3 regions of the Streptomyces sp. NBC_01381 genome follow, and region 3 is predicted to be linked to each of the others. Evidence: riboswitches for the same ligand, from Rfam matches in the RefSeq annotation. Region 3 holds a riboswitch; each other region holds the start of a gene.

Region 1 (10,115 bases), on a different contig from region 3:
GATCAGGCGGTGCGCGGTGTCGCCGAGCAGCTCGGACGCGGCGCCGGCGAGTCCGAACGAGAGCACCGCTCCGGCCGCCGGGTCGATGACCGCGCGGACGACGGTGTCCACTCCGCGCGGCACCATGCCCTGGACGACCGGCCGCAGCTCGGCGGGCCTGCCGAAGGCGTCGGTCAATTCGCGGTACGCCCGGCGCAGTTGCTCCTCGTCCGCGAGGTCGAGCCGCACACCGCCGAGGTCGGCGCGGTGCCGCAGGTGCGGGGCTGTGGTCTTCAGGGCCACGGGGTAGCCGAGCGTGCGGGCGGCGGCCACGGCCGCGTCCGGATCCGGCGCGGGCAGCGCCTCGCGTACGGCGATGCCGTACCGCCCGAGCAGTTCATGGGCGTCGGCCGGGGCGAGGGTGGCACCGCGCGGGTCCTCGTCCTTGGCGAGCAGCTCGGCGATGCGGCCGGCGGCCCCACTCTCGTCGATGTCGTCGTACTCGTGCACTTTCCCCGGCTCGGCGGCCTCGCGCCGCCACTGCGCGTACTTGACGGCTTCGGCGAGGGCACGGACTGCGCGCTCGGCGGCGGGGTAGGCGGGGATGCGGTACTGCTCCGCGGGGGGCGCTTCGGTTGCCCCGCTTGTCCTGGTTGTCTCGGTTGTGGGCAGACGTTCCGCAGGGCGGAACGGGTGGGCACAACCGCCGCTGCCGGGTGCCGAAACAGCGGCGTCAGGGCGAGTCCTCGTAGCAGCGGCCAACGCCTCGGCGAGCCCGCCCAGCTCTACGTGGACCACGGCTACCGGCTTCGCGGGGCAACCGACAGTCGCAGCGCGCAGCGCAGTGGCCAGCTCCTCGCCCTCGGGCGACCCCGTGACCCCGTCCTCCCCCACCCAGGGAATCGCGGTGACGATCACGGCATCGCAGGACTCGTCCGACAAAGCCTCGGCAAGCGCGGCGCGGAAGTCCGCCGGGGTCGCCCCCGTGGTGAGATCCCGCGGAGGGAGCGGCCGCAGCCCGTCGGCGACACACGCGTCGTACGTAAGAAGTCCGAGGGATTCGGAGTTGCCGAGGATGGCGACCCGCGGCCCGGAGGGCAACGGCTGCCCCGCGAGCAGCAGCCCCGCGTCGACCATCTCCGTGACGGTGTCGACCCGGATCACGCCCGCCTGCCGCAGCAGCGCCGACACCGTGGCGTGCGGAAGCCGCGTCGCCTGCACCGCGTGCCCCGTGGGCGCGATCCCGCTGTGCCGGGCCCCCTGCACCACGACCAGCGGCTTCGCGGTCGCGGCGCGGCGCGCGAGGCGGGTGAACTTGCGCGGGTTGCCGATGGATTCGAGGTACATCAGGGCGACATCGGTGTCGGGGTCCTCGTACCAGTACTGAAGGACGTCGTTCCCGGACACGTCCGCGCGGTTCCCGGATCCGACGAACGTCGCGAGGCCGGCGCCTCGCCGGTGCAGCCCGGACAGCAGGGCGATGCCGATCGCGCCGGACTGGGTGAACAGGCCGATCCGGCCGCGCTCGGGGGGATGCGGAGCCAGCGAGGCGTTGAGCCGCACCTCCGGGGACGTGTTGATGACCCCGAAGGCGTTCGGGCCGAGGATGCGCATGCCGTACGACCGCGCCTGCCGCACCAGCCCCCGCTGCCGCTCACGCCCCTCGGCGCCGCTCTCCGCGTACCCGGCGGAGATCACGACGAGGCCGAGCACCCCGCGCTCACCGCAGTCGGCGACGGCCTGCGGCACCCGCTCGGCGGGCACGGTGACGACGGCGAGCTCGACGGGCTCGTCGATGTCAAGGACGGAGCGGTACGCGGGCACCCCGTCGACCTCGGTGCCCTCCTCGAAGGCGGTGTTCACCGCGTACAGGCGCCCCGTGAAGCCCGCGTCGCGCAGATTGCGCAGCACGCTGCGCCCCACGCCGCCGGGTGTGCGGCCGACGCCGATCACGGCGACCGAGCCCGGTGTCAGCAGCCGCTGCACGGACCGCGCCTCGGCGCGCTGCTCACGGGCGCGCTGCACGGCGAGCGAGCGGTCGGTCGGCTCCAGGTCGAATTCGAGGCGTACGACACCGTCCTCGAAGCTGCGCTTCTGCTGGTAGCCCGCATCCGTGAACACCTTGATCATCTTGGTGTTGGCGGGCAGCACCTCGGCGGCGAAGCGACGGATGCCGCGCTCCCTGGCGACGGCCGCGATGTGTTCGAGGAGAGTCGAGGCCACGCCCCGGCCCTGGTGGGCGTCCTGCACGAGGAAGGCGACCTCCGCCTCGTCGGCGGGCGCGCTCGCGGACATGCCGCGCTCGTCGATGCGGTCGAAGCGCACGGTGGCGATGAACTCGCCGCCCACCGTGGCCGCGAGGCCCACCCGGTCCACCTGGTCGTGATGGGTGAAGCGGTGCACGTCCTTGGCGGACAGCCGGGGGTAGGGGGCGAAGAAGCGGTAGTACTTCGACTCGTCCGAGACCTGTTCGTAGAAGCTGACCAGGCGGTCCGCGTCCTCGGCCGTGATGGGCCTGATCCGGGCGGTTCCCCCGTCACGGAGCACGACGTCGGCTTCCCAGTGGGAGGGGTATGCGTGCCGGTCCGACGGGGTCTGCATGGGGCCAGGGTACGACGTACGGTCGTTGGAGCACGGTCCCTCGGTCGGCGGAGCACTCACGACGGCATGAGAGACTGGTCTAGACAACTGTGAGACACCTGGAAGGGCAGCAACACATGGCTGAGCGCCGCGTCAACGTCGGCTGGGCCGAGGGCCTTCACGCCCGACCCGCCTCCATCTTCGTCCGCGCGGCCACGGCCGCCGGCGTCCCCGTGACGATCGCCAAGGTCGGCGGCAACCCGGTCAACGCCGCCTCCATGCTCGCGGTGCTCGGCCTGGGCGCGCAGGGCAACGAGGAGATCGTGCTCGCCTCCGACGCCGAGGGTGCGGACGCCGCCCTCGACCGTCTGGCGAAGCTGGTCGCCGACGGCCTCGAGGAACTCCCCGAGACCGTCTGACAGCGACTGTCGCACGCATACGCCGAAGGGCCCGCCCGGAACAGGGGGCGGGTCCTTCGGCATATTTGCGTCCGCTTCCCGAGCACCGCCGAACGCAACCGAATAAAGGCAGGGGATATCGCCGAATGCGGGCAGCAGAAATAGCCGCCTCGCAATCCCCCGTCGAATAGCACTTCTTTGTATACGGCGCCCCTGTTAATTCTGCAGGCTCACCGTGTTTACGACATGTTGCGAACCCCTCACGCGATCGCGTTCCCGCTCGCGCTCGCCCCGCGGCACGAACCGCAGCCGGTGCGCGGCCGTCGCCCGCTCCGTGTGCTGCGCGGTGAGCGCACGGGCCCGCTCCGCGTCGCCGCGCGCCACCGCGTCGACGATCGCCGCGTGCTCCGCCCAGGACTCCGCGGGGGCGGCCGGCGTCTCGACGACATACATCCAGGCGATCTTGTGCCGCAGCTGGGTGAGCAGCGCGGTGAGGCCGGGGCTGCCGGACGACTGGGCGAGCGTCTCGTGGAACCAGCCGCCCAGCGAGCGCAGATCCTCGCTCTGACCGCGCCTCGAACGCTCCTGGCCGAGCCTGACGAGGCCGCGCAGGACCTTCAGATGGGCCTCGGTGCGGCGCTGCGCGGCACGGGCCGCGGCGAGCGGTTCGAGGAGCATGCGGATCTCCAGGAGGTCGGCCGCCTCCTGCTCGGTCGGCTCGGCGACGCACGCGCCCGCGTGCCTGCGCGTGACGACGAACCCCTCGGCCTCCAGGGTGCGCAGCGCTTCGCGCACCGGGACGCGGGAGACTCCGTAGCGGCGCGCGAGCAGTTCCTCGGTGAGCCGGCCACCCCGTTCGTAGACACCGGAGACGATGTCGTCCCGGATGGCCGTGCATACCGAGTGCGCAGGAATGCGCATGACCTGACCTCCGCCTTAATCCCCGCGAAACGCGGTCGATTGACGCTCATTCAGTGACTCTATTGCAGAGCGTGTGAATTTCCGACGGCGGGTCGGAATCCATGGATATTTTTTGGCCAAAGGCGAGCCTGGAACGACGAAAGCCCCGGCTCTCTATGAGCCGGGGCTTTCGATGAATCAGATCAGACGTTGACGCCGTGCGACCGGAGGTAGGCGACCGGGTCGATGTCCGAGCCGTAGTCCGGACCGGTGCGGGCCTCGAAGTGGAGGTGCGGGCCGGTCGAGTTGCCGGTGGAGCCGGAGAGGCCTATCTGCTGGCCCGGGGTGACCGCCTGGCCGACGGTGACGCTGAGGGACGACATGTGGCCGTACTGCGTGTACGTGCCGTCGTTCATCTGGATGACCACGTTGTTGCCGTAGGCACCGCCCCAGCCGGCCTCGACGACGGTGCCGGAGCCGACCGCGTGGACCGTGGTGCCGGACGCGGCGTGGAAGTCGACGCCGGAGTGGCTGCCGGAGGACCACATGGCGCCGCCGGTCTGGTAGCCCGTGGAGATGGACGAGCCGGTGATCGGGGAGACGTAGCTGTTGAGGCGCTTGCGCTCGGCCTCGCGGGCGGCGCGCTCCTTGGCCTCGCGCTCCTTCTTGGCCTTCGCCTTCGCCTCGGCCTCGGCCTTGCGCTTGGCCTCGGCGGCCTTCTTCTTGGCGGCCTCTTCGGCCTTCTTGGCGGCAGCGGCGTCGTCGGCGGCCTGCTGCTGGGCGGCAGCCTGGGCGTCGATGCTGGCGGCGAGCGAGTCGCCGACGGAGATCGCCTGGGTCAGGCCCGTCTTCTCGACGGCGGCCTCATCGGCGGCGAGCGCCGGAGCGGCGAGGCCTCCGATGACACCGGTGGTGGTGAGGGCGGCGACGCCCGCCACGTTCGCGGTGGTACGCGTGAGGCGGCTCGGGCGACGGTGCTTCCCGGTGGCACGGGTGAACGCCATGAAGCGGCTGATCCTTTCCTTCCTTCTCGCCTACCGGGTTAGCTGACGGGTTCGGAGCAGGAAGGTCTCCTACGGGTTCCTCGCCTCGCGGCAAGGTGCCCGATTCACCCCAGGGGACATGTGGGTCCCCGGCTCCCCTGGCTCGCGCCGTACGGGGACTCGGCGATGACTGTCCGGTGCCGCGGACGCGGCGTACTGCATGACGAACAGCCGGACCAGACGCTAAGCGGGGCGTCTTTCCATCGCCAAACGGATCAGAGGTTTTGTAGCGCACGCCACAGGTCAGACACGTAACCTCCATAGCAATTCGGACATATGAGGACCCCAGCAGCCAATTCCCGCCACTGGGGTCCCGATATGTCCTGACTGTCCCTCAGCCCGTGACCGTCATTCAGCCCGTGACCACACTCACTTCACCGATGCCGAGGGCCTTGACGGGCTCCTCGATCTGCGCCGCGTCGCCGACGAGGATCGTCACGAGCCGGTCGCCCGGGAAGGCGTTCACGACGGCGGCGGTGGCCTCCACGGTGCCGGTCGCGGCCAACTGCCGGTACAGCTGCGCCTGGAAGTCGTCCGGCAGGTGCTGCTCGACCTGGTCGGCGAGGGTCGCCGCGACGGACGCCGCCATCTCGAACTTGAGCGGGGCCACACCCACCAGGTTCTGTACGGCGACATCGCGCTCGGCGTCCGTGAGGCCTTCGGCGGCCAGGGTGCGCAGCACCTTCCACAGGTCGTCGAGAGCCGGGCCCGTCGACTCCGTGTCCACGGAGCCGCTGATGGCGAGCATCGCGGCGCCCGTGCCGTCCGGTGCGGAGCGCAGGACCTGGGCGAACGCCCGTACGCCGTAGGTGTATCCCTTCTCCTCGCGCAGGACGCGGTCGAGGCGCGAGGTGAGGGTGCCGCCCAGGCAGTACGTGCCGAGCACCTGGGCGGGCCAGACGCGGTCGTGCCGGTCCGCGCCGATGCGGCCGATCAGAAGCTGCGTCTGGACGGCTCCGGGGCGGTCCACGATGACCACACGGCCGGTGTCGTCGGCGGTCACCGGGGGCACCGGACGCGGCTCGGCCGTGCCGCCCGTCCAGGCGCCGAGGGTGTCGGCGAGTACGGCGTCAAGGTCCGTGCCGGTCAGGTCGCCCACGACGACGGCGGTGGCCGTGGCGGGACGGACATGCTTCTCGTAGAAGGCGCGCACGGCCGCCGAGTCGATGGCCGCGACCGTCTCCTCGGTGCCCTGGCGGGGGCGCGACATCCGCGAGGTCGCCGGGAAGAGCTGCTTGGAGAGCTCCTTGGCAGCGCGGCGCGCCGGGTTGGCGCTCTCGTGCGGGATCTCGTCCAGGCGGTTGCTCACGAGGCGCTCGACCTCGCTGTCCGCGAAGGCGGGGGCCCGCAGGGCGTCGGCGACCAGGCCGAGCGCCTTCGGGAGCCGGGAGACCGGGACTTCGAGGGACACCCGCACACCGGGGTGGTCGGCGTGCGCGTCCAACGAGGCGCCGCAGCGGTCGAGTTCGGCGGCGAACTCCTCGGCGGAGTGCTTGTCGGTGCCTTCGTTGAAGGCCCTCGCCATGATCGTGGCGACACCGTCGAGGCCCGCGGGCTCGGCGTCGAGCGGCGCCTCCAGGTGGATCTCCACGGCGACGACCTGCTGGCCGGGGCGGTGGCAGCGCAGCACCGTGAGGCCGTTGTCCAGGGCCGAGCGCTCGGGCGCGGGGAAGGCCCACGGCCGTGCGGTGCCCGCCTGGGGCTGCGGGTGGAACTGCATCGTCGCGGCCTCGGTCACTGCGCCGCCTCCTCTTCGTCCTCGTCGGTGGCTTCGGCGGCTTCAGGTGCCGCGATGGGCTCGTACACGAGCACCGCGCGGTTGTCCGGGCGCAGGCGGGCCGCGGCGGCCGCCTGGACCTCCTCAGCGGTCACGTCGAGGACCCGCTGCACGGCGGTCAGGGCGAGCTGCGGGTCGCCGAACAGGACGGCGTACCGGCACAGTTCGTCCGCGCGTCCCGCGACCGTGCCGAGCCGGTCGAGCCACTCGCGCTCCAGCTGCGCCTGGGCGCGCTCCATCTCCTCGGCGGTGGGGCCCTCCTCCGCGAAGCGGGCGAGCTCCTCGTCGACGGCCGCCTCGATGACGGGGACCTCGACATCGCCGGACGTCTTCACGTCCAGCCAGCCCAGCGAGGGGGCACCGGCGAGGCGCAGCAGGCCGAACCCGGCTGCCACGGCCGTGCGGTCGCGGCGTACGAGCCGGTTGTAGAGCCGGGACGACTCGCCGCTGCCGAGGACCGTGAGCGCCAGGTCGGCCGCGTCGCACGCGCGCGTGCCGTCCTCCGGGAGGCGGTAGGCGGCCATCAGGGCGCGGGCCGGGACCTCTTCCTCGACGACCTCGCGCAGCTCCTTGCCGATGGTGTCGGGCAGCGCGCCGTCGCGGGGCGGCTGCTTGCCGTCGTGCGAGGGGATGGACCCGAAGTACTTCTCGACCCAGGCGAGCGTCTGCTCCGGGTCGATGTCGCCGACCACGGAGAGGACCGCGTTGTTGGGCGCGTAGTACGTACGGAAGAAGTTCCGCGCGTCCTCCAGCGTCGCCGCGTCCAGGTCGGCCATGGAGCCGATCGGGGTGTGGTGGTACGGGTGGCCCTCGGGGTACGAGAGAGCGGTCAGCTTCTCGAAGGCCGTGCCGTACGGGACGTTGTCGTAGCGCTGGCGGCGCTCGTTCTTGACGACGTCCCGCTGATTCTCCATCGACTCGTCGTCGAGCGTGGTGAGCAGGGAGCCCATCCGGTCGGCTTCCAGCCACAGGGCCAGCTCGAGCTGGTGCGTGGGCATCGTCTCGAAGTAGTTGGTGCGCTCGAAGCTGGTGGTGCCGTTCAGCGAACCGCCGGCTCCCTGCACCAGCTCGAAGTGACCGTTGCCGGGCACCTGCTTCGAGCCTTGGAACATGAGGTGCTCGAAGAGGTGCGCGAGGCCCGTACGGCCCTTGACCTCGTGGCGCGAGCCGACGTCGTACCAGAGGCAGACCGCGGCGACCGGGGTCAGGTGGTCCTCGGAGAGCACCACGCGCAGGCCGTTGGCCAGCCGGTGCTCGGTCGCTGTCAGGCCGCCTGAGCCGGCCTCGGCCGTGGCCGTGTGACCCATGGGCATGTACGTCCCTTCGATCGCGGAAAAGCTGGATGTTCAGCCAGTCCTGCCACTGTATGCAAGCGTGCCGACAACCTGTGAAGTTCCCGCTCCGCGCTCGGCGTAGTCGGGTCCGAAGTCCGGGTCGTGGTCGGCGTTGTCAGTGGGACAGTCCACAATGGTCGGCGTCAGATCCCGTTGATGCCCTGGCAGACACCGTGAAGGAGCCGCAGCAGCGATGGCCCGCCGCAGCACGAAGACCCCGCAGCCCGACGACTCGTTCGAGGAGAAGATCCTCGACATCGACGTCGTCGACGAGATGCAGGGCTCCTTCCTCGAGTACGCGTATTCGGTCATCTACTCGCGCGCCCTGCCGGACGCCCGCGACGGCATGAAGCCGGTGCACCGCCGGATCGTGTACCAGATGAACGAGATGGGCCTGCGCCCCGACCGCGGCTATGTGAAGTGTGCCCGTGTCGTCGGCGAGGTCATGGGTAAGTTGCACCCGCACGGCGACGCGTCGATCTACGACGCCCTGGTGCGCATGGCCCAGCCCTTCTCCATGCGGCTTCCGCTGGTGGACGGGCACGGCAACTTCGGTTCGCTGGGCAACGACGACCCGCCGGCCGCCATGCGGTACACCGAGTGCCGGATGGCCGACGCGACGTCCCTGATGACGGAGTCGATCGACGAGAACACGGTCGACTTCGAGCCAAACTACGACGGCCAGGAGATGGAGCCCGTCGCCCTCCCGGCGGCGTACCCGAACCTCCTGGTCAACGGCGCGTCAGGCATCGCGGTCGGCATGGCGACGAACATGCCGCCGCACAACCTGGGCGAGGTGATCGCGGCCGCCCGCCACCTGATCAGGCACCCGGGGGCCGACCTCGAGACGCTGATGAAGTTCGTGCCGGGCCCCGACCTGCCCACGGGCGGCCGGATCGTCGGACTTGGCGGCATCAAGGACGCGTACGCGTCGGGCCGTGGCACCTTCAAGATCCGCGCGACGGTCGCCGTGGAGAACGTGACAGCGCGCCGCAAGGGCCTGGTCGTCACCGAACTGCCCTTCACGGTGGGCCCCGAGAAGGTCATCTCCAAGATCAAGGACCTGGTCGGCTCGAAGAAGCTGCAGGGCATCGCGGACGTCAAGGACCTCACCGACCGCGCGCACGGTCTGCGTCTGGTCATCGAGATCAAGAACGGCTTCGTCCCCGAGGCCGTCCTGGAGCAGCTCTACAAGCTCACGCCGATGGAGGAGTCCTTCGGCATCAACAACGTGGCACTGGTCGACGGCCAGCCCCTCACGCTCGGCCTCAAGGAGCTCCTCGAGGTCTATCTCGACCACCGGTTCAACGTGGTGCGCCGCCGCAGCGAGTTCCGCCGCAGCAAGAAGCAGGCCCGACTGCACCTGGTGGAGGGGCTGCTCGTCGCCCTCCTGGACATCGACGAGGTCATCCGCCTCATCCGCTCCAGTGAGAACTCCGCGCAGGCCAAGGAGCGCCTGATGGAGCGCTTCTCGCTGAGCGACGTCCAGACGCAGTACATCCTGGACACGCCGCTGCGCCGCCTCACCAAGTTCGACCGCATCGAGCTGGAGTCCGAGCGCGACAAGCTCAAGGCCGAGATCGAGGAGCTGACCCGCATCCTGGAGTCGGACGCCGAGCTGCGCAAGCTGGTCTCCTCCGAACTGGCCGCCGTGGCCAAGAAGTTCGGCACGGACCGGCGCACGGTCCTCCTGGAGTCGGCGGGCACCCCCGCCCCCACGGTCTCGCTGCAGGTCGCGGACGACCCGTGCCGCGTGCTGCTCTCCTCGACCGGCCTGCTCGCCCGTACGGCCAATGGGGAGCCCTTCTCCGACGGCGACACCAAGCGCGTCAAGCACGACGTGATCGTCTCGGCCGTGCCGGCGACCGCGCGCGGCGAGGTGGGCGCGGTGACGTCCGGGGGACGGCTGCTGCGCCTCGCCGTGGTGGACCTCCCGCAGCTTCCCGAGACGGCTGCGGCACCCAACCTCTCCGGGGGCGCGCCGGTTTCGGAGCTGCTCTCCCTGGAGGCGGACGAGAAGCTGATCTGTCTGATGACCCTGGACGAGTCCTCGCCCGGCCTCGCACTCGGCACCGAACAGGGCGTGGTCAAGCGAGTGGTCCCG
Region 2 (10,115 bases), on a different contig from region 3:
CAGCACGGTGTCACCCGGGCCGTCCATGCTCAGGTCGAAGGCGACCGCCTCGTCGCCCAATTCGGGCGCCTTCGCCATGGTGATCCGGGAGTTGAGCTTCTGGTCCGGGGTCGTCCCCACCAACGTCTTGCAGGTCTTGAGCCCCTTCTTGAGCCCTTGGAACTGCTCTGCCGCCCCCTGCCCGGCATACGAGGCCAGCCAGGTCCGGCCGCCCCACTGGTTGTCCTTCCACCAGAAGTCCTGGATCACGGACGTGGACGCGTCGTGCGAGACGAGGGCGTCGAACACGTCCTGGCATCCAGGGCCCGGCACCAGAACCCGCGGATCGTACTTGGCAACGGGACCCTGTACGGGCGCGCTGTCCACCTGCGGCACTTCGCCCTCACGCAGCAGGAGGGACTTCAGCTTCTTGGCCGTCAGCGGCCGGGACGGAGACGGCGACAGCGACGGGGACGCGGACGCGGACGCCGAGTCCTTCGCTTTCGGCTCGTCGGGCGACTCCTTCGGGGCGTCGGTCGAATCCTTCGGCAAGCACCCGGTGGCCACGACGACCATCCCCACGGCCATCGCCGTACCTGCCGCTCTGCGGCACCTCGTCCACATCACCGCTGCCCCCCGTGATCCTCTTCGCCTGCGACGGGCAGACACTACGGCCCCGCGGCAGGTTCGGCCAACGCGCCAACGGGGCTGTCACGCCTGCGGGTCGGCCTCCCGGGCCACCCGTTCCAGGCGTTCGCGATGGTTCTCCCACCACGCCTTGTCGTTGGACGGCATGCTGTCGTTGCCCTCGTTCATGCCCACGGCGCCGTCGATGAGTTCCCGGACGATGTCGGCGTGGCCCGCGTGCCGGTGCGTGTCGGCGATCACGCGCACCACGGCGTGATGGAGCGTCACCTCGTCCCTGCCGCTCGGCCACCACGGCACCTTGCCGATCGTGTCCAGGTCCAGCGCGTCGAGCGTCGCGTCCGCGTGTGCCCATGCCCGGCGGTAGAGCTCCACGATGAACTCACGTGACTCGTCGGCGGCGGCCCACATGTCCGCGTTGCCCTCGGCGCCGTCGTCGAGCCAGGGCAGCGGCTCGCCGGACGGGCGCCCGAACGTGTCGCCGAGATAGCCGAGTTCCACGCCCGCCGTGTGCTTCACCAGGCCCAGCAGGTTGGTGCCGGTCGGCGTCAGCGGGCGGCGGACGTCGTACCCGGAGAGGCCTTCGAGCTTCCACAGCAGGGCGTCGCGGGCGGACTGCAGGTAGCGGCAAAGGTCGGCCTTGGGGTCCGTTGAGGTCATGCGCGCCAGTCTGCCGCTCTCGTGATCTCTGTCCACCGGTTTCACCCGCCGTCACCGACCATCGTTACGTACGTCCTGTACATTTTCTACAGGAGCCACGGGCCGGCGCATCCGGTCCCGGGAAGAGGAGTGACGTGCCATGAACCGACCGTCCGCCCGCTATGTCCTGCCCGAGTTCACCGAGCGCACCAGCTCGGGAAAGCGGACTCTCGATCCGTACTCGAAGCTGCTCGAGGAGCGCATCGTCTTCCTGGGCACCCCGATCGACGACACCTCGGCCAACGACGTGATGGCGCAGTTCATGCACCTCGAATACCTGGCGCCGGACCGCGACATCTCGCTCTACATCAACTCCCCCGGCGGCTCGTTCAGTGCGATGACGGCGATCTACGACACCATCCGGTTCGTCACCTGCGACGTGGAGACGACCTGCCTGGGTCAGGCCGCGTCGGCGGCCGCGGTCCTCCTTGCCGCCGGCACCCACGGAAAGCGCCACGCGCTGCCCGGCGCCCGGGTGTTGATCCATCAGCCCTCGATCAGCGAGCCGATCCAGGGCCAGACATCTGACCTCGCGATTCAGGCGGCCGAGCTGCAGCGCACCCGTGCGCTCCTGGAGGAACTCCTCGTACGGCACACGGGGCAGAGCCCGGAGCGCATCGCGGCGGACATCGAGCGGGACAAGATCCTCAGCGCGCCCGAAGCGCTCGCGTACGGCCTGGTGGACCGGATCATCCCCAGCCGCAAGGATTCGCTCCGCGGCAGCAAGGACTCGCTCCGCACCCCGGACGCGAGGTGAGCCGGTGATGCTGCCGCCCGAACTGCCTCCGCTGCCCGCACTGACCCGCGCCGAGGGCGAGTTGATCGACCGGTACCTCGAAGTGGTCGATCTGCTGGGCCGGATCAACCCCGCCCGCGCGTCCGACACGTACGGCGGACTGCGCGCCGCCCAGGCCCTGGTCGGCAGCGCCACCGCGCTGCGGGACGCGCTGACGTTGATGCACCAGCGGGGCGAGACCGCCGTGCACGCACCGACGTTGGCGCGGGCGCTGCGCGTGCTCGACGGGGAGCGGCGGTCCTGCCGGGTCACCGTCCCGCCCCCTTCGGCGCCCTGATTCCCCATCAAGTCGGCTGCCCGGCAGGGCTGTAGCCGTCCGGGGCCGGTCTCAAACGGACCAGACGGGCTACCCCGTTCGGCGTAGCAGGTCGTCGTCAACGGGGTCGGTCACAGGTGCGTCAGCGGTGTACGCGACGGCCGGAATGACTCCTTCCGGTGCTGGTAGAGCGATCGTCGAGCCCTGCGAAGGGTGCCCTTATCCGGCGTTGTCCACCTGAACGGTTCAGCCGTGAGGAGCCTCACAAAACGCCGTTTCGGCTCGGTTTTCTCGCCGTTGACGGGTCAAGATCCCTTCCGACGACAAGCCCCCGCCACAGCGGCGGGGCGGTCCGGGCGGACGCCGAGTCCTGCCGCCGCCCGGATGCCCGGTCGACATCGGTGCACCGGCAGGAGTGGAGGACCCAGGCACGACGGGTCGGTCCGGAAGGTCCGGACAACGGCCCTTGGGGTGAAGCCGCACACCGCGGCCGGGCAACTTTGTCAGCCCGAATCCGACAGGTCATCCTTCACAGGCGGCTGACGAAGGGTTGCGCATGACCGCGCTGAATCATGTTCCGTCGCTGCTCACCAGGGCCGGTTGCGCATCGGCTCTCACGCTCGCCGTCGTCGGCGGCACCCTCGTGGCTCCAGGGCTCACGACGGAGGCCCAGGCCGCGACACACGGAACGAAGGCCCTGAAGATCGCTGCGTCCAAGAAGGGCTCGCCCTACCGCTACGGCGCCGCGGGGCCCAACCGGTTCGACTGCTCGGGCCTGACGCTCTACTCGTTCAAGCGCGCCGGCAAGAAGCTCCCGCGCACCGCCGCACAGCAGTACAACAAGACCCGGCACGTCTCCGCGTCCAACCGCTCACGCGGCGACCTGGTCTTCTTCCACTCCGGCCGGAACGTCTACCACGTCGGCATCTACGCGGGTAAGGGCCGGATCTGGCACGCCCCGAAGTCGAACACCGTGGTGCGGCTCGAGAAGATCTGGAGCAAGAGCGTCTCGTACGGCAGGGTGCGCTGACCTGCCGCCGGGCGGCGGCGGCCGGCCCTTCGGCCGGCGTCGTCGCCCGGCGCGTCCGCCGCGCTTGGCGCGCGCCGACCCGGATACTCGTGCGGCATGGCCGACGACAATGGCTCCCACGCCGCTCACGACACCCGCAACGAGACGCCGTTCGAGCGCGCGGACCGCAACTTCTCGGAGATCCTCCAGGAGTTGAGGGTCACGCAGACCGGCGTGCAGATCCTCTTCGCCTTCCTGCTGACCCTCGCCTTCACGCCCCGCTTCCGGACCCTGGACGACGTGCAGCGCGCCACCTACGTCACCACGCTGCTGCTCGCCGTCCTTGCGGCGGCCCTGTTCACGGCGCCGGCCGCGGTGCATCGGGCGCTGTTCCAGCAGCGTGCCAAACCGCTGATCGTGCGGGTCTCTTCGCAGCTCGCCAGGGCCGGCATGGCCGTCCTGATGTTCGCCCTCGCCGGATCGGTGCTCCTGGTCGTGGACGTGGCGGTGGGCCGCACCGGCGGGATCATCGCGAGCGCGGGCACGCTGCTCGTGTGCGGGGGCCTGTGGGGCGTGCTCCCCCGCGTACTCCCCCGCCTGGCCCGCCGCACGGCCGCGCGGCAGGACGTCACGCCAGAGCCGCCTCGATGAGCAGCACCAGGCCGAGGACGCTCAGCGCGCCGCCGGTGACACCCTCGATCGCCCGGGCGGTACGCGGCCGGCGCAGCCAGCGGCCGAGCCGGTCCACCAGAAGCGCGACGACCGGGAACCACACCAGGGCGAGCGCCACGATGATGGACGCCAGCAGCAGCGTCCTGGGCATCGCGGGGCTCCCCGCGGGCACGAACTGGGGCAGCACGCTGAGGAACGTGATGGGTGCCTTGGGGTTGAGGGCATTGGTGAGGAACCCCTGCCGCAGGCTGCCGCCCACCGCCTTCTCCTCCTCCCCCGGCGCACCGGCACCCCGCACCGGCCGCGCCACCGACCGCAGGGCGCGGTAGCCCAGGTAGAGCACATAGCCGCCGCCGACGATCTGCAGCGCCCGGAAGAGGGTCGGCACCGCCGCGAGCACCGCCGCGACCCCGGCCACCGCGAGCGCCGTGTGCACCAGGAGCCCGCCCGCGACACCGATCGCGCAGGTGACCCCGGCGCGGCGGGAGGCGATGGCGTTGCGCACCACCACGGCGAAGTCGGCGCCCGGCATGGCGACCATGCCCGCGGCGACTCCGGTGAAGGCGACCAGTTGTGCGTCCATGGCCCCAGCCTGCCGTTCTTCTGCCTTCAGCAGGTATGTGGAATATCCTGTGTCTGCCTTAAGCAGGCGTTTACCCCCACGCCGACGGCCCGCCGCGGCGGGAGACACGGGAGACACCATGTACGACCCGACGCGGCTCGCCGCACTGGTGGCGGTCTCCGAGGCCGGGTCGATCACCCGCGCCGCCGAGCGCCTCGGCTACACCGTGCCCGCCCTCTCCCAGCAGCTGGCCAAGCTGGAGCGGGAGGCGGGCACCCCGCTCCTCGTCCGGCATCACCGCGGGGCGCGGCTGACCGGTGCGGGCGAGCTGCTGCTGGCCCGGGCGCGCCGGGTCCTGGACGAGATGGAGCGGGCGCGGCACGAACTGGCCCAGCTGTCGGGCCTGTCCGGCGGCCGGCTGCGCGTGGGGACCTTCACCACGGCAGGCATCCATCTGGTGCCGCCCGCGCTGACCGCGTTCCGCCGTGCCCATCCGGACATCGAGCTGACGCTGCGGGGCTATGAGCCGCCGCTCGGTGTGGCTGCCGTCGCGGCGGGCGAGGTCGACCTGGCGCTCACGCACACCTATGAGCCGTCGGATCCGGTGCCGTTGCCCGCGTCCGTGAGCGCGGAGCCGGTCCTGGTCGAGGAGTTGGTCCTGGTGACCTCGCCCGGGCACGCGCTGGCGGGCCTCTCGTCGCGGCTGCCGCTCGCCGAGCTCGCCGGGCAGCCGCTGATCAGCATGGCGCCGACGCATCCGCCCCGGCACGGCGTGGAGTCGGCGCTCGCACGGGCCGGGGCGACCCCCTCGGTGCTTGTCGAGACTCCGGGCTACGCGCTGGTGTGCGCGCTGGTCAGCGCCGGTCTCGGCGTCGCCGTCGTACCGGAGATGGTGGCGCGGACGGCGGCCACCCCGGTGGGGGTCCGGCCGCTGGAGCCGGGAAGTCTCCGCCGTACGATCTCGGTCGTCCACCGCACCGACGGTTCGCACCCGGCGGCCGACACCTTCCGGGCCCTGCTCCGTGGGGCGTTCGGGCGCTCAGCGGGTTGAGGACGAGGGCGACGGCACCTCGCCCCGGACCGCCCCCGTCCACGGCAGCGCGATCCAGACGGTCTTGCCGCCTTCGGGGGTGGGGGTGACCGAGAGTCTGCCGCCGCATTCGACGGTCAGCCAGCGGATGATCACCATGCCGCGGCCGTTGTCCTGCTGGACGGCGGCGGGCAGCCGCTTGGGGTAGCGGGGGTGACTGTCGGTGACGCCGATGCGCAGCTGCTCCTCGCGGTCCAGCTCGATGCCCACGGTGAAGGTGGGCGACTGTCCGAGGGTGTGCTGCACGGCGTTGGTGGCCAGTTCGGAGACGATGAGCCGGACCGTGTCGGCCACTTCGGCGTCGCCGGGCAGGCCCCACTCCGTGAGGACGTTCGACACGTACTTCCGGGCCGCGGAGACCGAGGCAGGATCGCTCGGCAGAGTGACGGATGCTTCCTGAAGGTCTGCCATGGCGACGCTGTCCCTTTCCCACCGGGACTGGACTCCGACTCGTAGCGGAAGGCACGAGGACAGTCCCGGAATGGTGCTTCGCGCCAGACTGCCACTACTGGGCCCCTCACGTGTGGCGATCCACCGAGATGTGCATATATCTGTCGCTCAAAGCGGTGAACTCTGCTACGACAGACCGTATTTGGGCGCGAGACCGGCACTTCCTCTACTGTCGCCCGTGAGAGACCGGGGGAGGCCGGAAAATGAGGCTCCGTCGGAAAGGAGACGGACATGCAGCACGGTCCCGCGGTGCGCCGCCGCAAGCTCGGCGCCGAACTGCGTGCGCTGCGCACGCTCGCGGGGCTCACCAGCGGCCAGGCCGCGAGCCGGGTCGGCTGGCACCAGTCGAAGGTGAGCCGGATCGAGACCGGGCGTAGCGGTGTCAAGGCCGCGGACGTACATCTCCTCCTCGACGCGTACGAGGTGAAGGATGCCCAACTCCGCCAGTTGCTGGTGGCGTTGGCGGGCGCCGACGACCGCGGCGGGCGTCACCACTGGTGGCACGCCTACCGCGGGCTGCTGCCACCGGCGTACCGCGATTTCATCAGTCTGGAATCACAGGCCTGCCGCGTCCGCACCCTGGAGACCAATGTCGTGCCCGGTCTGCTCCAGACGCCCGACTACGCGCGAGCGGTGACCCGGGCCGCGCTGGACGGTCTGCCGGACGAGCAGGTGGACGCGCTGGTGGAGGTGCGTCTGGCCCGCCAGGACGTGCTGCGCGCGAGACGGCCGCTGCGACTGAGCGTGATCCTGGACGAATCGGTGCTGCACCGGCAGATCGGCGGGGCGCAGGTGCTCGCGGGGCAACTGAAGCGGATACAGGAGGCGGCACAGCTGCCCCATGTGCGGTTGCAGGTGCTGCCGTTCGCCGCGGGAGAGCACAGGGGACTCCTCGGTTCTTTCGTTATCTTCTCATTTCCGAACATTGCTGATCTGGATGTGGTTGTTCTCGACCATTTGACGAGTAGCCTCTACCTCGAACGGAAAGAAGACCTCCAGGCATACACGGATGCCTTCAACTCCCTTCTAGGACAAGCACTTTCACCCGAGGAATCAACGGATCACATCGCCGGGATAGGTGACGGCGCGTAAGGGGGCACCATGACTGCATTGCCTCGGTACGTATCCGACAGCACGTCTCTGCACGGCGCACGGTGGCAGCGCAGCACCCACAGCAACGGAATGAACAACTGCGTCGAGACAGCCCCGCTGACTTCAGGGCCGAAGTCGGGACTGCTCGCCGTGCGCGACTCCAAGCACACCGCAGGGCCCGCCCTGCTCTTCCCGCACGCCACCTGGGAGGCCTTCGTCCACGGCCTCCGGTGACGGGCGGACCCCCGGTGACTACCGGGGTGCGGTGCGGCTGATCACTCGTACGGCATCGGCAATCTGCGCGCCGGTGAGATCCGCACGGGCGGTCAGCCGCAACCGCGAGATGCCGTCGGGGACCGACGGCGGACGGAAACAGCCGACGGCCAGGCCCGCGCCGCGGCAGCCGGCGGCCCAGCACACGGCGGCCTCCGGCGACGGGGCGCGCACCGAGACGACGGCCGCGTCGGGGCGCACCGACTGCAGACCTTCCGCCGTGAGGCGTTCATGCAGCTCGGCCGCGACCGCGCGGGCCCGCGCCGCCCGCTCGGGCTCGGCGCGCAGCAGCCGCAGGGCGGCCAGCGCGGCACCGACGGCTGCCGGGGCGAGCCCCGTGTCGAAGATGAAGGTGCGGGCCGCGTTGATCAGGTGGTCGATGACCTTGGCGGGGCCGAGCACCGCGCCGCCCTGGCTGCCGAAGGACTTCGACAGGGTGACCGTGGCCACGGTGTGCGGGCTGCCCGCGAGCCCGGCCGCCTGCGGTGCGCCGCGGCCGCCGTCGCCGAGCACGCCGAGGCCATGGGCGTCATCCACGATCAGACCGGCGCCGAACTCACCGGCGGCTGCGGAGAGTTCGGCCAGCGGGGCCGCGTCGCCGTCCACCGAGAAGACCGTGTCCGACACGACGACCGCCGGGCCGCGATGGCCGTCGAGCGTCTTGCGCACCGCGGCGGGATCGGAGTGCGGAACCACCTGGGTCGTGCCGCGCGCGAGGCGGCAGCCGTCGATCAGCGAGGCGTGGTTGCCCCCGTCGGAGACGATCAGCGAGCCGTGCGGGGCGAGCGCCGTGACCGCGGCGAGGTTCGCGGCGTATCCGGAGGACAGCACGAGGGCGGACTCGAAGCCGCAGAACTCGGCGAGTTCGCGCTCAAGGTCCGCGTGCAGCTCGGTGGATCCCGTCACCAGGCGCGATCCGGTCGCCCCGCCGCCCCAGCGGCGCGCCGCGGCCGCCGCGCCCTCGGTGATCTCGGGGTGCCGCGCCAGGCCCAGGTAGTCGTTGCTCGCCAGGTCGAGGAGGCCGGGAGCGTCAGCGGGGCGGGGACGCAGAGTGCGGACAAGGCCGGCCCGTGCGCGCAGGCTCGCCTGCTCGTCGATCCAGTCGAACGGCGAGCTCGCCATGGGATTCCTCCGGGGCATGGTCAGGGGCCGGTTGCGGACAGTGGGGTTGCGGACGGTGCGTTTGTAGACAGTGCACAGACCCTAGCCGTCCGGCCACCAGGCCAGGATGTGGCAATACCCACACCTCAAAGCGTTTCTGTTGTGCGAACTCTCCTTGGAAAGGCAGGCTCTCGTACGTAAGGATCAGCGCCATGGATCTGCTGAACACGCTGGTGGACAAGGGGCTTCGGCGCGAGCTGCCGACCCGTGAAGAGGCGCTGGCCGTGCTGGCCACCTCCGACGACGAGCTGCTCGACGTGGTGTCGGCCGCCGGGAAGGTACGGCGCCAGTGGTTCGGGCGACGGGTGAAGCTCAACTATCTGGTCAATCTCAAGTCGGGCCTGTGCCCCGAGGACTGCTCGTACTGTTCGCAACGCCTCGGCTCCACGGCCGGGATCCTCAAGTACACCTGGCTGAAGCCCGACGAGGCCTCGCAGGCCGCCGCCGCGGGTGTCGCGGGCGGCGCCAAGCGGGTCTGCCTGGTCGCCAGCGGCCGCGGGCCGACGGACCGTGACGTCGACCGGGTCTCGCAGACCATCGAGGCGATCAAGGAGCAGAACGAGGGCATCGAGGTGTGTGCCTGCCTCGGTCTGCTCTCCGCGGGCCAGGCGGACAAACTGCGCACGGCGGGCGCGGACGCGTACAACCACAATCTGAATACGTCCGAGGGCACGTACGGCGAGATCACCACGACCCACACCTACGCCGACCGCGTGGACACGGTGCAGCAGGCGCAGGCCGCGGGCCTGTCCGCCTGCTCGGGTCTGATCGCGGGCATGGGCGAGACGGACGAGGACCTCGTGGACGTGGTCTACGCGCTGCGCGACCTCGACCCCGACTCGGTGCCGGTCAACTTCCTGATCCCCTTCGAGGGCACCCCGCTGGCCAAGGAGTGGAACCTCACCCCGCAGCGCTGTCTGCGCATCCTCGCGATGGTCCGCTTTGTCTGCCCCGATGTGGAGGTACGCATCGCGGGCGGCCGCGAGGTGCATCTGCGCACGATGCAGCCGCTCGCCCTGCACCTCGCCAACTCGATCTTCCTCGGCGACTACTTGACCAGTGAGGGCCAGGCGGGCAAGACCGACCTGGAGATGATCGCGGACGCCGGCTTCGAGGTCGAGGGCGCGGGCACCGTGACGCTGCCGGAGCACCGGGCGGACGCGATCGCGGCGGCCGGGTGCGGGTCGCACGGCGAGGTCGGGGGTGGCTGCGGGTCGCACGGGGAGAGTGGAGGCGGCTGCGGGTCGCACGGCGGGGGCGGTTGCGGTCCCTGTGGTTCGTCCGAGCCGTCGGAGCCGTCCGTGGCCGCGGCGGCTTCGGTGGCCTCGGAGAGCCCCGAGAGCTCCGAGGTGCGTACGGATCTGGTGGCCGTACGCCGCCGGGGAGCGGGAACGGATCTGGCGCCCAATGCCTGACCTCCCCGTATCGGAA
Region 3 (10,115 bases):
GCCAACAGATCCAGCACGTCGATACCGTAGAACCCGGCCAGGGCATCGGCATCACGCAAAGTCCACGAACTGGCGCCCGACTGACGACGCGAAACCTGCGCCTGCGTCAGCCCCAGCACCCCCGCAACCACCCGCTGCGACTGCCCCGTCGCCTGCATCAACGCCGCCACGGAAAGCCGCAACGACTCCTCCAGACCCACAACCATGGCGGCCGCCCTACCCCACCACCATGCATAAACGCATCAAAATCCCGGCCTCGCATCACACATGCAAACAGCACCTCGCCCCCACCCTCGACGCGTCCGCACGCCCCGGCATCCCGCGGCCCACCAGGCGAGATCGTGTGGTCGATCGAGAGGGTGTCGAGCGCGACTATGGCTCGCAGACAGGATCAGCGGGGGCGCCAGGTGCGTACTTCCGGATGATTGATGTGGGCCTCGGGGTGGATGCGGGCGGCCGGACTCTGCGAGCCGCGTCTGCCTGAGTCATCAACGCGGTCAACGCACGTCCCGGTAGCTCCCCGTCCCCGGCGCCGTGTCGTCGGTGTGGAGGCCGGCGGCGTGCCTGGCGGGCTGTTCGGGTGGGGATTCTCCCGCGGCTAGGTGCTCCAGTACCTCGGCGAGTTCCTTACAGGCGCTCTCTACCGATCGGCGGGTGGCGCGCTGTTCGGCCGCCATGGCGGACAGCAGGAGCGCCGTCAGCGCAGTGGCACCGTTGAATGCCTGAAGTTTGGTCATGACCTCGATGGCCGACAGGTGGAGGAAGGCGCCTTGCTGCGTATTCGCCTCGAAGGTGGTGAGCACGGACGCGAACAGCGCGCACACCATGCTCCCGGCCAGCTGGAAGCGCAACGCCGCCCAGATGAGCAGCGGAAAGACGAGGAAAAGCAGGCTCAAATCGCCGAGCACAGCCAGAGGTATGACGATCACGGCCGCGATGGCGAGGCACAGCATCTCCTTCCAGCGCCTCAGTTGCAGTGGTCCAGTGGCTCCCGCCAGCACGAGCAGGAGCGGAGTGACGAGCAGGACGCCCATCGCGTCGCCCACCCACCACGCCAGCCACACGGACCAGAACTGCCCCGTCGCCAGTCCGCCGGTGACCACCTGCAGCCCGACCCCCGCCGTGGCACTGATCAGCATGGCAACGAGCCCGCCGAGGAAGACCAGGGCGAGACCGTCCCGCAGACGTGAGATTCCGACCCGGAAGCCGACCCCGCGCAGCATCAGATAGGCGCAGAGCGGGGCGAGGGTGTTTCCCGCCACGGTGACGAGGGTGGTGGGCTGAGGGGTGGTGAGGGACGCGATGACGAGGAAGGACCCGATGGCGATCCCGGGCCAGACCGACATGCCGTAGACAAGCAGGGCGGCGACGGCCACGCCGGTGGGCGGCCAAATGGGGGTGACGATCACTCCTTCGACAGTGAGTCGACCGAGCAGGCCCAGCCGCCCGGCCACGTAATAGCAGGCGGCAACGGCCGCTGTCTTGAGGACTACCTCCAAGGACAGCCGGAACCGCCGGGTCAGCAACACAGCAGCCATCAGACACCGAGCGGACCATTTCGGCCATGCGAGCGCCCGTGTCGGTGTCCGGGCTCGTCCGCAGTCTTCAGGGGGCGCTCATCCCCCCTCCCCCCGTCTGTCTCCTCTGGTGCGCGGTGGGCAGGTCTACAGGTCGCTGTCGTCGTGGCCGATGATGAGGACGGCGGCATCGTCCTCATGGCCCACCGTGTCCGCCAGCCGCATCACACCGCCTGCGAGAGCGTTGATGCCCAGTCCGGCAGCGGCAGTGATCTCGGCGAGCCGCATCACCCGGTGCAGGCCTTCGTCGAGGCTCAGTGTCGGCCCCTCGACCACCCCGTCGGTCAGCAGCACGACGACGCCACCCGTGGTGAGCCGGTGGCACACCACGGGATACTCGGCGCCTTCGAGTACGCCGAGCGGGGGACCGCATTCTCCTTCGTCGACACCGGACCGGCCGTCGGCCGTGGCCCAGATGTGGGGAATGTGGCCGGCCCGAGCGCACTCCAGGACGCCGGTGGCCGGATCGAGCCGGAGAAACGTACATGTGGCGAAGAGGTCCTCGCCCAGGGAAACCAGGAGATCGTTGGTACGCGCGAGCAGTTCCCCAGGGTCTCCCGTGACCGAGGCCAGCGCACGCAGGCCCACCCGGACCTGCCCCATGAACGCGGCGGCCTTGATGTTGTGCCCCTGCACGTCTCCGATGGACAGGCCGATACGGCCGTCGGGCATGGTGAAGGCGTCGTACCAGTCTCCCCCGACGTTGAGGCCGTGATTGGCGGGCATGTAGCCCACGGCCAGCCGGACGCCGGGAGGGTGCGGAAGGTCGTGCGGCAGCATGCCGCGCTGCAGGGCCACTGCCAGCTCGACCCGGGAGCGCTGCATCTCCGCGAGTTCCCGGGCCCGGGAGGTCAACGCCGCGAGCCTGGCGAGCAGCTCGTCACCGTCTTCGGCCGCCTGCGTACGGAACATTGATCGCGCCCCGGTTCCGCGAGAGCACCTCGCGTCAGTTCAGCTGTCTTTCACCACGTGCGTCATTGGCATGACCTCGCGTTCAACTCTGCCCGGAGATGACGGCGGTCGCACCCTGTCGCCGTCGGGCGTAGGAGATCAGCCCCTGAGGATCGCGATGGTTGTGGGGGTCAGCCGCCCTGGCCGGCGCTTCCGATCGGGCCGACCTTCACCGGGGAGCCGGAGCCGTCGGTGACGGGCAACGTCTTTGCGCCCGGCCACTCCAGGGAGACCGACTTCGTCTCGCCCGGCGGGGTCACCACAAGACCCGTGACGCTGACACCGGAACCGCCCGAGTCGTTCATCGGGTAGTTGATGCCGAAGGACACCGATTCCCCGTCCTTGAGGATCATCCGCTCGGCCGGCTGACCACTGCGCTGCGCGGACAGCGCCCCCTCACTGGTCTTCAGGTCGACACCCGCGAACCCGGACAGCGCGCAGTCCCGGCCGCCGCCGTTCTCCAGAGTCACGGCGACGGTGCCCTCGGTGTCGCCGCCGATGGTGCTGTCCATCGCCGTGATGTCCAGCTCGTCGGTGCGGCACTTGCCGGTCTTGCCGTTCTCGTTGGAGCCGGTCCCGGCGGCCGTGCCCTGCCCGCCGGAACTCCCGGAGGAGTCCTTGCCGCCGCCCTGATCCGAACCGCCCGAGCCCGAACCGCCCTGATCCGAGCCGCCCGTACCCGAACCGCCGCTTGAGGAAGACTCACTGGACGCCGACGACGGGTCGCCCTGCCCCGTGACGTCATCGCCGTTGCAGGCCGTGAGGGAGAGACCCGCGGCCACGCCCAGGGCCGCGGCGGCAACACGCAGAGTGCGGCGACGAGTAGCACGGACAGTGGTGTTGGAACGCATGGCAGATCCCCCGTAGGTAGTGGGTGTTGTTCGCTCCTTGGAACAACACCCACTCTGATCGGGGCCACTAACGCCGAGCTCCCACCCCACTAACATCCGCCTAACGGACGCGTGAGCAGGCACAGAGGGCGGAGCCGGTCGGGCGGCTACGCGTACGGTGCGTCGGGTTCACTCGGTGATGTACCAGTCGTTCTTGAGGTACTCCAGGGTGTAACTGCCGAGGTCGCTCTCGGAGAAGGTGACCGAAGCCCTGACTGATTCGACCGGCATTTCGATCTTGACGGGCGTGCGCACGGCGACGCGCTGCGGGTCGACCGTCGCCGTCTTCAGGGCCTTCTTCTGCGCGGGCGAGATCATCTGGAACACGGTGGCGTACGTCGACGTGCACGGGCCAAGACCTTGGTCCTCTGCCTTCTTCGCGGCGGGCCGGGCCACTTCGCAGACCGTGTCGATGTCCTCACGGCCCAGCGCGTGGAGGTACTGCTCGTACCGCTTGATCGCGCCCGCCTTCGTCCTGGGCGCGGGCTGGTCGCCGGTCGGCTCTGCCGACGGCTTCTCGGTCCGAGCGGAGGCGGACGGCGTGGCCGACTGCTCTTCGGCCGGTGGGGACGTGGACGTGGACGGCTGCGAAGACTTCGCGTCCGTGTCCTCCTTCGCTTTGTCAGGACCGCACGCGCACGCCACCAGCACCACACAGGCCGATACCGCCACGCTCGCCATCGTCCGCGCTCTCATTCGATCCCCTCATCACCAGCCGACAACACGTCAAAGACGTCACGCAAGATCTGGGGAAACGGTTCCCGAGTTCGGTTCAGGCAGGACAGCAGCCGGTTCAACTTCGCGCCACTGACGGTGTGTGCGGCCGCTGTTAGCCTGCGGCCATGATCAAGGGGAGATCGCCCGGCCGAATAGCGCAGCGCATAGCGGGGGACAGCAGGTCGGAGCGTGTACTGATCCTGGCCAGCTTCGTGAATCGCGTCGGCAATGGGCTCTTCAACACTGCGTCGGCCCTCTACTTCACGTTGGTCGTGGATCTGCCGGCGGTGCAGGTGGGTGTCGCCCTCACCGTCGCCGGCTTGATCGGGCTGCTCGCGGGGATACCGGGAGGTCACCTGGCCGATCGACGTGGGCCGCGCACGATCATGATGGTCGCTCTGATGGTTCAAGCAGTGGCGATGTCCGCTCTTGTGCTTGTCGAGAGCTGGGCCGCCCTCACGGTCATCGCCACCATTGACCAGCTTGCCGCAGCCGCCGGCGGCGCGGCCTGGGGAGCCCTCGTGGTCCGGGTCGGCACTGACCGCCCGGCGCTGTTCAGGGCAAAGCTCCGAACTTACGTCAATTTGGGCGTCGTTCTGGGGACCGTGGGTGCTGGATTTGCGGTTGCCGCGCATACTCGCACTGCCTACCTCGTACTGATTCTCGGCAATGCGGCCAGCTTTGCGCTGTGCGCCCTGCTCCTGTTCTTGCTCCCCAACTACAGGGCATTGGCGCCGCCGTTGCAGCAGCGCCGCTGGATCGCTCTCACCGACCGTCCGTTCGTGACCTTCGCAGCCCTCTATGGTGCGATGGGGCTGCAGTACCCGGTGGTGTCGCTGCTTCTGCCGATTTGGATTTCAGAGCACACGGACGCACCGCGCTGGACCGTGGCCGCGGTAGCCGCGATCAATTCCGGAGTCTGCGTCCTCCTGCAGACCAGAATCGGATCCCGCATCGAAACGCCTCGCGATGGCGGCAAGGCGTTCCGCACGGCAGGACTGCTCTTCCTTGTCAGCTGTCCGATGATGGCCCTGGCCGCGCACGCTCCCGTGTGGGCGGCTGCCGGCCTCGTGGTCGCAGCGATCTTCGTCCACAGCCTCGGGGAGATATGGGAGTCCTCGGCCGGCTTCGCCCTCGGCTTCGGCCTGGCACCAGACCATGCCCAAGGCCAGTACCAAGGGCTTCTCGGGCTTGGCTTCAGCGCGGGCCAGGCGCTCGCCCCTGCCATCCTCACCACCGTCGTGCTCGGCATGGGCACCATCGGCTGGCTGCTCCTCGGTGCGTTCTTCGCCGCTGTGGGCGCCGTTGGCCCATCGCTTGAACGCTGGGGTACGCGAACCCGATCCCGACTGGGTCCCGCAGCTGCGGGACCCAGCGGAGAACCGGACGAGGCGCGCGTATAGCCGCTCGCTCAGCCCGGAGCCGGCCCCGCGCTGCCGGCGTCCATCGTCAGGCCCGCCGAGGATTGCCGGGCCTCCTGCGACTCCTCACCAGGGCGGGCCACCTCGCCGGCGTCGGCGAGCCGGACGAGTTCGGCGAGCCAGGCCGGGGCTTCGCCGCCGTCCATGACGGAGCCTGACGGACGTATCGACGGACGTATCGATTGCGCTTGTTCGGTGGTGGTGAAGAAGTCGATCGGCATGGCCTGTTCAGTCCCCGCCGCGGCGGCGGGCCCTGCGTTGGCGGCGGCCTCCCGTGCTACGGAGAGCTGCCGCTCGGGCCCGGCCGCCGGGGCCGCGCCCGCGTCCTCCGTGACCGTGATGTGCACCTTCATGGCCGTTCCCCTCGCCTAGTTGAGGACCGCGTACCGGCCTTCGAAGTTCATCTGGGTGCTGCCGACGTTCTTCACCGTCAGCCAGTACGTGACCGTCGTGGCCGTGGCCCGTTCGACCTCGGTCTCCCACTCGATCTGCGGGCTGCCCGTCTGCGGTGTCGTCGGCATGAAGTACCAGATGACGTGCCAGCCCTGCGGCCAGTTGAAGGTGAACCAGCGCCCGGTCTGGCCGGGGTTGAGTGTTCCGGTGAACTGTGTGCCTACTCGCATCGTCGTTTTCCTCTCACATCCGAGAACCGGGAGAACCGCGCGTCACCATCCGAGAACCGCGAACCGGGCCTCGAACTCGACCGAGTCGGCCACCAGGTTGGTCACGTCGATCCAGTACGTCGCGTACGTGTCGTTGGCCCGCTCGACCCGGACCTTCCAGCCGATCTGCGGGGCGCCGGTGCGGACGCTGGTCGGGACGACCGTCCACACCACATGCCAGTGGGCGGGCCAGTTGAAGGTGAACCAGCGGCCGGTGCGGTTCCCGGCGAGGGTGCCCCGGAACTGGACGCCGACCCAGCTGCTCGTCTGGAGGGCCGCCGGGATGAGCTGGCGCAGGTCGGGACGCCTGCCGATGCGCTGGGTCGCCGGGCGTCCCGGCGCGTCCTGCTGCGGTGAGCCGGTGGAACGCAGCAGCTGCCGGGCCCGAGAGGGCGACAACGGGATACGGCCGTTCGCCCGCAGGACGCCCTGGGTGCCGGCCAGCGCGCCCACGACGATCGGCGAGGCACTGGACGTACCGCTGAACCGGTCCGTGTACCAGAAGTCCTGGTTGTCGCCAGCCTGGAGGTCGCCGTAGCCGGTCGTGGTCACCTCGCGTCCCCAGCCCTGTGCGTCCACGCAGGCGCCGTAGTTGGAGAAGTCGAGGCGGGACCGGTCCGGGCCGTGCTGGCGGCCGTGGGTGCCGGGCGGCGGCGCCCCGGCACCCACGATCACAGCGCCGGCGTCCAGCGCGGTGCGCCGGAAGGGGTTGCGCCACCAGGAGGGGAAGCCCGCCCTCGGGGTGTCGTAGTCGGCGTGGTCCAGGTCCTCCGCGCCGTTGCCCGCGGCCTCGACCACGGTGATGCCCTTGTTGACGGCGTATCGGATGGCCAGGTAGTCGTCCGGCCACCACTCGACGGCGATGTACCCGACCTGGCCGACGCCTGTCGCGTGCGGACCGGCGCGGTGGATCTCCAGCAGGATGATGTCGCCGGGGCCGAGGCGGTCGGCGGCGTTCCGGATCGCCGTGGCCGTGGGGATGGAGAAGGCGGACGCGCTGGTGACCGTGTCCGGCGCGATCCCGGTGATCCCGAACGCGTTGACGTCGCCGCCGATCTCGCCGAGCACCGCGGTGCCGTGATCGGTGTCCGTGCTCCCGGTGCCGGAGACGATGCCGCCCTGGTTCAGGCGCAGGTCCTCATGGGTGAAGCGCCAGCCCCACTCGCAGTCGATCACGCGGACGCCGGCGCCGCGCCCGCCGGGCAGGGTCCACGCGTAGCGGGCGTCGACGCCGCCCGGAGCCGCGTCGAGATAGCCCTGTCGGGCGGTGAAGTCCGGGGAGACGGGCGGTGCGTCGGCGCCCGTCGGCTGCATGTCGTTGAGCGGCGGGAGTTCGGTCTCCTCGCTCTCCTTCTCCTTCTTCGGTACGACCTCGGGGACGGCGAGGGCGGCTGCGGGCTTGACGTAGGCGCCCTCCACGGCGTCCGACGCGCGGAGCCGCTCGGCCAGCGCGTCCAACTGGTCGGTGGGAGCGTCGACATGGAAGAAGAGCCCCATCCGGTCGAGGATCTCCAGCGTGGCGTCGTCGGCACCGGCGCCTTCCGAGGGGGCACCCGCCTGGGCGCGCAGCCTCTCCTGGTCCGCGCCGAACAGCGGGCTGAAGGTGACGTCCTCCTGGGCCGCCACGGCGTCGAGACCGCTGACGGAGATGTCGGCGGCGGCGGTCGCGCCGGTCGGGGTGATGCGTACCCCGGCGTCGGCGCGCGTGATGCACACCAGCTCAGGGCGTCCGAAGAGTGGTTCTGGTCCTGGAGCCGGGCGGTTGTTCCCCCGGCTGTTCCCCGCACCTGATCGCTGTGGCACAGCTGACTCCTTCACCACGTTACGGAAGGTCCGCCAGTGGTTTCACGTAGGCGGCCTCGACTGCCGGGTGGTCGCGCAGGGCCGTGGCGACGGCCTCGGCGTCCCTGTCGGCGGGGACGGCGACCCGTTGCCATCCGATGAGGGCCGGGTCGTCGGCACCGGGGTGCAATGGCTCCGCCGTGACGCCGAATCGCCGCTCCAGAAGGTTCCGGACGTCCAGGACATCCGCGGTGGCTGCCGTCGCGGGAGGCGGCGGCGTACGGAGTTGAACACGGAGCAGGACGATGACTTCGGCGGCGTCGGCCACAGGTCGGCCCTCCCCCTCCTGCCGGACGCGTCCGGTGCCGCGTCCGAGCGGCGCGCTCGCGGTCACCGGCCCGCCGACTCTAGTGAGGGGCCGTCACCGGATCGTCGCCATGGCGTCACCGCGTCCGGGGCCACCGGGATGGCACTGGCGGCGAAATGCCCGCTTTGAGAGGGCGATCAGCCTCAGCGCTATGTCCAGATTTACGGCTAAAGTTGCACATTTAACTTGTTTATGGCGTGAAGGAAATTCTGTCACCATTGCGGGATAGTCGCGCCAAATTGCGCGCTCTGATACGCCGCCAAGCCGTAAATCGACCTGCGCCCAATTCGGTGAAATGAGTCACACCGGCGGCCGTGGGTTTCGAGAGCCGCCGAGCGCACTTCCGTTCTGCGCAAAGAAAGTTGGGCTTTTCGATCAAAGGGGGCCGGGCATTCTGGTCGCCAAGGGCGGACCTCAGACATTCCCTATGCGAATTCGTGTCTTGTTCCGTCCGGGCTTTCTCGCCTAACGTCACCGTCAATCCGGATGGAACGCCGAATCCTGCCGCCGTCCGGCAACTCTTCCACCCACTCACATACGCACGGCAGGAGCGGGGGACCCAGGTAAGCCGCTGATCCGCATTCCGGATCGGCTCGGGGTGAAGTCGCATTCCCGGTGCGACCGGACATCTCCCGTCCGAACCCGACAGCTCACCTCGTAGGCGACGGAGAGGAATTCGCCATGCCTGCAAAGGGCAAGCACCGCCGTCCCAAGTCCAGCCCGCTCACCCGGGGCATCGCCGCCGCAGGCACGGGCGGGGCCGTCCTCGTACTCCCGGTGCTCGGCGCGACCTCCGCAGGCGCGGCGCAGGCCGCCCCGGCCGCCAAGCCCGCCGCCGCCGCGAAGACCTACGTCGTCGTCGCGGGCGACTCCCTCTCCAAGATCGCCCGCGAGCACTCCCTGAGCGGCGGCTGGAAGCAGCTGTACAAGGACAACCGCAGCGCCCTCGGCGACGACCCGCGGCTGATCCACCCCGGCCTCAAGCTCACCCTCGGCAAGAAGGCCTCCGCCGAGCCCGCGGAGAAGTCGGCCGCCTCCAGGGCGTCCGCCGAGCGGGCGGACCGCTCCGAGCGCAAGAGCACGTCCGCCGAGCCCGCCGCCGCCCAGGCGAAGAAGTCGTACACCAACGACCTCGACGGCTGGATCAAGGAGTCGCTCGACATCATGGCCCAGCAGGGCATCCCGGGCACCTACGAGGGCATCCACCGCAACATCATGCGCGAGTCCTCCGGCAACCCGCTGGCCATCAACAACTGGGACTCCAACGCTGTCGCCGGAACCCCGTCCAAGGGGCTCCTGCAGGTCATCGCCCCCACGTTCGAGGCCTACCACGTGCCCGGCACGTCGACGGACAGCTACGACCCCGTCGCCAACATCACCGCCGCCTGCAATTACGCGGCCAACCGGTACGGCTCGATCGACAACGTGAACGGCCCGTACTAGACCGCACCCCGTCTCGTCCGCTGTGAGCCCCGGCGCGCCATGTGTCCGGGGCTCAGGCCTGTCCGAGGCCGGACCAGGTGCCTGGTCCAGGCCGCGCCGAGTGCTCAGTCACCCGTGCTGTTCCGTGTAGTGCGCGCGGAGAAGGTCGGCGCCCCAGTCGTGGCGGACGTGCCGCCAGACCGAGTGGGCGTGGTTGCCGCCGTCCTGGGTGTTGTCGTACTCGATGAGGAAGTCCGGGGCCCGAACGCAGTAATAGTGCCGGTCCCCCGGTGCGCGGCCACCGGCCCAGGCGAACGAGAGGGCGT

The links. Region 3 has a riboswitch for cyclic di-AMP ahead of OG453_RS43410 (LysM peptidoglycan-binding domain-containing protein). Riboswitches for the same ligand answer to the same signal wherever they lie in the genome.
Positions count from the first base shown of each region.
Region 1: it holds a riboswitch for cyclic di-AMP, as region 3 does, so the genes downstream of both, OG453_RS28240 (M23 family metallopeptidase) here and OG453_RS43410 (LysM peptidoglycan-binding domain-containing protein) in region 3, are expected to answer to the same signal.
Region 2: it holds a riboswitch for cyclic di-AMP, as region 3 does, so the genes downstream of both, OG453_RS40620 (C40 family peptidase) here and OG453_RS43410 (LysM peptidoglycan-binding domain-containing protein) in region 3, are expected to answer to the same signal.

Region 1 is NZ_JAPEPI010000002.1:1,447,828-1,457,942, reverse strand. Features, by position in the region: gene OG453_RS28255 (bifunctional GNAT family N-acetyltransferase/acetate--CoA ligase family protein) at 1-2,580, opposite strand, end outside; gene OG453_RS28250 (HPr family phosphocarrier protein) at 2,697-2,978, shown strand; gene OG453_RS28245 (GntR family transcriptional regulator) at 3,174-3,878, opposite strand; gene OG453_RS28240 (M23 family metallopeptidase) at 4,061-4,861, opposite strand; cyclic di-AMP (ydaO/yuaA leader) riboswitch at 4,874-5,036, opposite strand; gene OG453_RS28235 (pitrilysin family protein) at 5,253-6,638, opposite strand; gene OG453_RS28230 (pitrilysin family protein) at 6,635-7,990, opposite strand; gene OG453_RS28225 (DNA topoisomerase (ATP-hydrolyzing) subunit A) at 8,205-10,115, shown strand, end outside.
Region 2 is NZ_JAPEPI010000003.1:510,219-520,333, forward strand. Features, by position in the region: gene OG453_RS40600 (hypothetical protein) at 1-567, opposite strand, end outside; gene OG453_RS40605 (DinB family protein) at 691-1,284, opposite strand; gene OG453_RS40610 (ATP-dependent Clp protease proteolytic subunit) at 1,424-2,080, shown strand; gene OG453_RS40615 (hypothetical protein) at 2,088-2,396, shown strand; cyclic di-AMP (ydaO/yuaA leader) riboswitch at 2,762-2,928, shown strand; gene OG453_RS40620 (C40 family peptidase) at 2,932-3,405, shown strand; gene OG453_RS40625 (DUF6328 family protein) at 3,502-4,035, shown strand; gene OG453_RS40630 (LysE family translocator) at 4,013-4,639, opposite strand; gene OG453_RS40635 (LysR family transcriptional regulator) at 4,758-5,669, shown strand; gene OG453_RS40640 (ATP-binding protein) at 5,658-6,119, opposite strand; gene OG453_RS40645 (helix-turn-helix transcriptional regulator) at 6,390-7,250, shown strand; gene OG453_RS40650 (DUF397 domain-containing protein) at 7,260-7,484, shown strand; gene OG453_RS40655 (8-amino-7-oxononanoate synthase) at 7,503-8,645, opposite strand; gene bioB (biotin synthase BioB) at 8,837-10,099, shown strand; gene OG453_RS40665 (adenosylmethionine--8-amino-7-oxononanoate transaminase) at 10,092-10,115, shown strand, end outside.
Region 3 is NZ_JAPEPI010000004.1:448,442-458,556, reverse strand. Features, by position in the region: gene OG453_RS43460 (helix-turn-helix transcriptional regulator) at 1-206, opposite strand, end outside; gene OG453_RS43455 (MASE1 domain-containing protein) at 498-1,538, opposite strand; gene OG453_RS43450 (PP2C family protein-serine/threonine phosphatase) at 1,665-2,489, opposite strand; gene OG453_RS43445 (DUF4232 domain-containing protein) at 2,660-3,379, opposite strand; gene OG453_RS43440 (hypothetical protein) at 3,548-4,114, opposite strand; gene OG453_RS43435 (MFS transporter) at 4,261-5,538, shown strand; gene OG453_RS43430 (hypothetical protein) at 5,547-5,909, opposite strand; gene OG453_RS43425 (hypothetical protein) at 5,925-6,179, opposite strand; gene OG453_RS43420 (S8 family serine peptidase) at 6,222-7,934, opposite strand; gene OG453_RS43415 (hypothetical protein) at 8,041-8,394, opposite strand; cyclic di-AMP (ydaO/yuaA leader) riboswitch at 8,850-9,044, shown strand; gene OG453_RS43410 (LysM peptidoglycan-binding domain-containing protein) at 9,049-9,810, shown strand; gene OG453_RS43405 (DUF3500 domain-containing protein) at 9,919-10,115, opposite strand, start outside.